2 regions of the Sanguibacter massiliensis genome follow, and region 2 is predicted to be linked to the other one. Evidence: riboswitches for the same ligand, from Rfam matches in the RefSeq annotation. Region 2 holds a riboswitch; the other holds the start of a gene.

Region 1 (3,398 bases), 360 kb from region 2:
CGTCGATCGCGACGAGCGCGCCGTCGGTGCCCTCGGGCCGGACGACGGGCGCCATCGCCCCCGTCGACGTCTCGTTGTGCGGCCACGCGTAGAGGTCGACGTCCTCCCGCACCTCGGGCAGGCACACCGTGCCCGGCGCCGACGTCCGCACGAGCGAGTCTGCGAGGAACGGCGCCTTCGACGTCGCCGCGGCGAACTTCGCCGAGAACTCGCCGAACGACGCGTGCGACGCGCGGTCGTCGACGAGCGAGAACGTCGCGACGTCCCAGAACGCGGTCGCTCCGCCGTTGCCGAGGACGACCTCGTAGCCGTCGGGCAGCGAGAAGAGATCGGTGAGGCCCGTCCGGACGCGGTGGACGACGTCCTTGACGGGCGCCTGCCGGTGCGACGTCCCGAGCAGGTGCGCGCCCGCCGCAGCGAGCGCCTCGACCTGCGCGGGGCGCACCTTCGAGGGGCCTGAGCCGAAGCGCCCGTCGAGAGGCAGCAGGTCGGCAGGGATGACGATCGGGGAGTTCTCGCTCACGCAGGCGAGCGTACGCGCCCGACGTCGGCCCCGTCGGAAGCGTCCGCTCCCCGACCCCTCAGCCGTCCCCTCTCTTCGCGGCGGTGCACACGATCCGTGTGCACAGGCGCTCAGAGACGGGTCCGGTCGGGGACGGACGGGGCCCGGGCCTGGGACGGACGGCCTAGACTGGGCCGCGACCGACGACACAGGGAGGCTGGGCGCCGTGAGCGACCTCATCGACACCACCGAGATGTATCTGCGGACCATCTACGAGCTCGTCGAGGAGGGGATCGTCCCCCTTCGCGCCCGCATCGCCGAGCGGCTCGGACATTCCGGCCCGACGGTCTCGCAGACCGTGGCCCGCATGGAGCGCGACGGCCTCGTCGTCGTCTCCGGGGACCGGCACCTCGAGCTCACGACGGAAGGGTTCGCCAAGGCGACACGCGTCATGCGCAAGCACCGTCTCGCCGAGCGCCTCCTCACCGACGTCATCGGCCTCGACTGGGAGTTCGTCCACGACGAGGCGTGCCGCTGGGAGCACGTCATGAGCGACCGCGTCGAGCGTCGACTCATCGACCTCCTCGGCCAGCCCACCGTCTCTCCGTACGGCAACCCCATCCCCGGGCTCGGCGAGCTCGGCGCGGCCGCGGCCGGCGGCGAGTTCCTCGACGGCGTCGTCTCCCTCCAGACGGTCCACGAGTCGCTCGAGGAGAGCGCGCCGCGCGAGGTGACCGTCGCGCGCCTCGGCGAGCCGCTCCAGACGGACATCGAGCTCCTCGCGCGGCTCTCCGCGGCCGGCGTGACTCCCGGCGCGACGGTCTCCGTGAGGCGGCAGGCCGACAGGCTCGAGGTCTCGTCCGCGGACGCGGGCGGCGTCGACCTTCCCGTCGAGGTCTTCCGGCACGTCTTCGTCGAGGCCTGAGGGCCTCCGACCGGCTCCTCCCAGGGGCCTCGAACGGCTCTGACGAGGGGCGTCGCACCGGTGGTGCGGCGCCCCTCGTCCATGTCGCGCCACGGCCCTGTTCGACACGGCGGAAGAGATCGTGACCTCCGCGTGACATGGCGCGGGTGGGTGAGGTACCTTCGATCTGCCCGACCGGTTCTCCGGACGGGACCGCGACCGGAACGCCGAGCTCTGCCACCGGTCGCGAACCATGATGAACCGCTGGCAGAGGCGGGGGAACCACCTGGTTCCGTGGAGACACGGAGCCCGGGGTGAAGCCGGTACGACCGTGGTCGGACCGGCCGGGCACTCTTCAGCCCGAACCCGACAGCTAACTTCGCAGGCGTTGGAGAGAGGCCAGCAGTGACCCTGAGCAGCACCCGTGGGCGCCACCGCGCCGCGCGCCGCCCCCTCGGCCAGGTCATCGTCGACGTCGCAGGAGAGGGCATCGGACGGCGGACAGCCGTCGTCGCAGCCTCCTCCGGACTTCTCGTCTCGATGGCCGTGGCCCCCGCCAACGCCGCAGTCGGCTCCGATGCCGTCGCGCTCGGCTCCGCCGATGTGTCTGCGCTCACGTCGGAGGCCCGCGCACAGCTCGCCGCAGCCCCGGCCGTCACCGTCTCCGACGGTTCCTGGGCCGAGGACATCAAGGACGTCGCGGTCGTCAAGGTGACGCCGGCGCCCGAGGTTCGTGCGACGCCCGCACCTGCGCCCGCGCAGCGCACCGTCACCCCCGCGTCGCGCTCCGCCGAGCGCGCCGAGGCCCCCGCTCCGAAGGTCGAGAACAACCCGATCCCGCAGAGCGTCTCGGGCTCCAAGGTCCTCGAGATCGCCTCGCGCTACGTCGGCGTCCCCTACGTCTACGGCGGTACGACGCCCCGCGGCTTCGACTGCTCGGGCTTCACCTCGTACGTCTACGCGCAGCTCGGGATCAACCTCCCGCGCTCGTCGAGCGCCCAGCGCTACGCCGGCAAGGTCATCTCGCGTGCCGACGCCCGCCCCGGCGACCTCATCTGGACGCCCGGCCACATCGCGATCTACGCAGGCGGAAACTCCCAGATCGACGCCCCGCGCCCCGGCAAGACGATCCAGTTCCGCAAGATCTGGCAGAGCAACCCGGTCTTCATCCGCGTCAGCTGACACAGCCCGTCCCGACGGCCCGGCCCCTCCCGAGGGTGCCGGGCCGTCGGCGTCCACGGACCGGACCGCCCCCGCGCGGTGTGCAAGAACAGGTCCAGGACGAGTAAAGTCGAAGGAAGGACGACGTGGTCCGCTCGCGCCGTCACCTCAAGAAGGAGGCATCCCGTGCCGCACCGTGACGTAGTCCTCGTGGGAGTTGACGGCTCCGCCCCGAGCCTCCACGCGCTCGACTGGGCCGCAGCGGAGGCAAAGAAGCTCGGCTGGCCGCTCCACGTCGTCTGCGCGTACTCACTTCCCTCGTTCACCGCCGCGTCGCTCGACGGCGGCTACGCAGCGCTCGACGACACCGCGATCCTCGACGGCGCACGCAGCGTCCTCGAGGAGGCCAAGACCCGGGCCGCCGCGCACGGCGTCGCCGTCACCGCGACCGTGACGACCGGCGACCCCGCAGGAGCGCTCGTCGACCTCTCCAAGGAGCACCGCCTCGTCGTCGTCGGCACCCGCGGCCACGGCGGCTTTGCCGGCCGCCTCCTCGGCACAGTCTCCTCCGCGCTGCCCGCCCACAGCCACTGCCCGACGGTCGTCGTCCCCTACCTTGGGGCGGACGGCGAGCGCACCGCCATCAGCTCCGTCGCCTCGAACGCCGGGCTCGACCCCGTCGACCAGCGCCCCCTCTTCCCCGTGCGGCGGATCGTCGTCGGCATGGACGGCTCACCCACCGCCGAGGACGCGCTGCGTGCGGCCCTGCGCCAGCAGAAACTCTGGGACTGCGAGCTCGTCGCCGTCGCCGGCGTCCCCGTCGGCTCGGGC
Region 2 (3,398 bases):
CCTCCCGGCTACGTCGGCTACGAGGAGGGTGGCCAGCTCACGGAGGCGGTGCGGCGGCGCCCGTACTCGGTCGTCCTGCTCGACGAGGTCGAGAAGGCGCACCCGGAGGTCTTCGACCTCCTCCTGCAGGTCCTCGACGACGGTCGGCTCACCGACGGTCAGGGGCGCACGGTCGACTTCCGCAACGTCATCCTCGTCATGACGTCGAACCTCGGCTCGCACGCGCTCGTTGACCCGACAGTCTCCGACGAAGCGAAGCACGAGGCCGTTATGGCGGCCGTGCGCGCTCACTTCAAGCCGGAGTTCCTCAACCGGCTCGACGACGTCGTGGTCTTCGACCCGCTGAGCGTCGACGAGCTCGGGCGGATCGTTGACCTCCAGGTGCGGGCGCTCGCCGACCGGCTCACGGAGCGGCGCCTGGGCCTCGAGGTGACGGACTCGGCCCGGGAGTGGCTCGCGCTCGAGGGCTTCGACCCGGCATACGGGGCGCGGCCGCTGCGCCGGCTCGTCCAGCGGGAGATCGGTGACCGACTCGCGCGACTCGTCCTCGCGGGCGAGGTCGCGGACGGCGACACGGTGACGGTCGACCGCGCGGACGACGCGGCAGGCCTCACGGTCCGCACGTCCTGACGCCCACCCCGAGCGTCAGGCGCGACTCGTAGGTGCTGAGCACCATTCGATGGTGCTCAGCACCTACGAGTCGTCTTAGGGGTTCGACTTGTAGGTCTGTAGCACCATCGAACGGTGCTGGGACCCTACGAGTCGGAGTGAAACGTCGAAGCCCCCGCCCTCCCTGCTGACGGAGGACGGGGGCTTCGACGTGATGGGTACGGGCCGCCGGGCCGGGGAGCGCCGGCGGTCCGTACCTGTCAGTGGGTCTCGACCACTTGAGACCGTTGGAGAGCGCCGAGATGAGCTCGCCGTCCTTCGTGTCACCGTCGAGCGACCAGAAGAACGCACCGCCCAGGCCCTGCTGCTTGGAGGAACTACTCACCATGTCTTCACGTCCGTGACCTGCGAAGGGATGTCTTCGTCCCAGTGGGTCCCACCTAGGGCCGTGTGACGGACACGCGTGCGCCCACCCGGGGGAAGGTGGGCGCACGCGCGGCTTGTGGTGGGTCAGACGCGGAGGAACGTGGGGTTCGACTGCCAGATCGACCGCACCTTGATGCTCTTGCCCGGTCGCGGAGCATCGATCTGCTTGCCGTTCCCGATGTAGATCGCGACGTGGCCCGGGGTCCAGATGAGGTCGCCGGGGCGGGCGTTCTTGCGGGAGACGACCTTGCCCGACCCGCGTTGGGCGGAGGATGCCCGGGGAAGCTTGGCGACGCCGGCCTTCTTGTAGACGTAGCTCGTGAAGCCGGAGCAGTCGAAGCCGCGCGGGGTCGTGCCGCCGAGGCGGTACGGGGTGCCGACGTAGCGCTTCGCGGTGCGGACGACGAGGTCGCCCTCGGAGCGGACGCGGACCTTCGTCGTGCGCTTGGCGGTTGACGCGTCGGTCGACGAGGCGGGAAGGAACTTCAGGGTGATCGTGTGCTTGCCGACCTTGAGCTTCTTCGGCAGGCGGTAGCTGAGGGTGAGGCGGCCGTCGTCGTTGCGGTCGGACGCGGTGAGCGTCCGGAGGAGCTTGCGGCCGTCGTAGATCTTCACGCGGCCGTCGACGGGCTCGTCGGCGTTGCGGAGCCGGATGGACAGGCCGGCGCCCTGGCGACCCTCGTACGTCGTCGCGGTCGACCGCTTGACGGTGAGGGACGTGCGGGCCGTGGTGGTGGCCTTGGCCGCGACAGGGCTCGTGCTGGTGGTGCCGGTCATTGCCGGTGCGGCGTGGGCCGTGGCGGTGCCGACGGCGGGGACGAGGCCGAGCCCGAGTGCGGCGACGAGGGTCGCGGCGGTGCGGCGGGCCTTGCGGGGGCGTGCGGGCGTGGACGTCGACGAGCCGGCGGTGGGCGCGGTCTCGTGCATGACGTCCGTCGGACGGACAGACATGTGAACCTCTCGACGCCTGCGAGGTGAGCTGTCGGGTTCGGGCTGAGGTTCTGCCCGGCCGCTGGACGCTGTGACGTCCGGCGGCTTCACCCCGAGGCCGGATGGTGCTCGGCCGAAGGTGGGTCCCCCGTCGCTGCCGTGGGATGAGGATGAGCCGTTCCCGGCGGCAGCGCTCGGCGTCCGGGACGGCACCCGCGCACCGGGAGAGTGGTGGCGGGCGTCAACGACGCTAGGTTGCGGTTCTGCGTGGTGTCACGGGCAGGTCACGACGTTGCGCACGCCCTTCACATCGTCTTCCGGTCCGGTTTCGTGCGGTTGCTGGGGTGGCGGTGCAGGTCAGCGGTCGTGGCGTCGGACTGTGGGGTGCGTGCTCCCCGTCACACGCCTTCACGCTCTCTTCACGTGCCGGTGGCGGCTCTTGCGAGGCACAAGCCGCTGCGGTCGCCCGCGCGCCACCCTGCAGCCGTCGGCGTGAGCGCGACAACGTCCGTGCCCGACGGCGCCGTGACGCGGCACCGGGTCTCGACCACGCGCAGCACCTCGTCGTCGCCCGGCCACGTGCTGCCGCGCAACGGCACGACCGCGACGACCGTCGCCGCGTGCGGGCCGTCGCACGGCACGACCGTCACGCGCCGGACGTTCCCGTCGGGCAGCGACCCGAGGCAGTGCCCGTCCCGGAGCTGCCGTGCGTACGCGCCCGTGGGAAGCGTGACGTCGCCGAGGGGCGCGGTCGCGCCCACGGCGCGCGCCCACGCCCCTGACGACGGCAGCACGACGGTCGGTACGACGACGCTCACGGTGAGCCCGACGACGACGGCCGCGACCGCGAGGCCGATGCCACGGCGACGCGTGCGTCGCGCACGGACCGCCGCGACGACACCGAGGACGGCCCCGACCGGGGCGAGCACCCACGCGAGGACGAACGCGGGGACCGCGAGCCTCTCGCGGGGGGCTCGGGCCGCGGGCAGCGCGAGCGTGCCGAGCGCGCGCGGGTCCCACCCGTCGGCGAGGTGGGTCTGCGGCGCGTAGCCGACGAGCCGCTCGGACTCGGGCACGACAGGCGGCGGCGCGGCCGGCACCGGGAGCGACCACGGGTCGGGCGCGGCGGGCGCCGGACCGTCGGGCGAGGCGAAGAGCGGCGCCGGGGAGCCCTCGGAACCCGGGCCGGGCTCCGCCGGCGGCGGGACGGACGCGCTCACAGCGCCGACGCGTCGATGTCGACGATGACGGGCACGTGGTCCGACGCGCCCTTGCCGCGGCGCTCGTCGCGGTCGATGCGCACGTCCGTGACGAGCGGCGTGAGCGCAGGCGAGGTGTACGCGAAGTCGATGCGCATGCCCTCGTTGCGGGGGAAACGCAGCTGCTGGTAGTCCCAGTAGGTGTAGCGGTGCTCGTCGGGCAGGAACTGCCGC

The links. Region 2 has a riboswitch for cyclic di-AMP ahead of C1729_RS10635 (C40 family peptidase). Riboswitches for the same ligand answer to the same signal wherever they lie in the genome.
Region 1: linked by a shared signal. The riboswitch ahead of C1729_RS12270 (C40 family peptidase) and the one ahead of C1729_RS10635 (C40 family peptidase) in region 2 are both predicted to bind cyclic di-AMP.

The regions. Positions count from the first base shown of each region.
Region 1 is NZ_LT964979.1:2,649,129-2,652,526, forward strand. It holds gene serC (phosphoserine transaminase) at 1-523, opposite strand, end outside; gene C1729_RS12265 (iron-dependent transcriptional repressor DtxR) at 729-1,427, shown strand; cyclic di-AMP (ydaO/yuaA leader) riboswitch at 1,659-1,809, shown strand; gene C1729_RS12270 (C40 family peptidase) at 1,812-2,588, shown strand; gene C1729_RS12275 (universal stress protein) at 2,754-3,398, shown strand, end outside.
Region 2 is NZ_LT964979.1:2,290,594-2,293,991, forward strand. It holds gene clpB (ATP-dependent chaperone ClpB) at 1-630, shown strand, start outside; gene C1729_RS10635 (C40 family peptidase) at 1,120-1,986, opposite strand; cyclic di-AMP (ydaO/yuaA leader) riboswitch at 1,988-2,139, opposite strand; gene C1729_RS10640 (hypothetical protein) at 2,385-3,185, opposite strand; gene C1729_RS10645 (exodeoxyribonuclease III) at 3,182-3,398, opposite strand, start outside.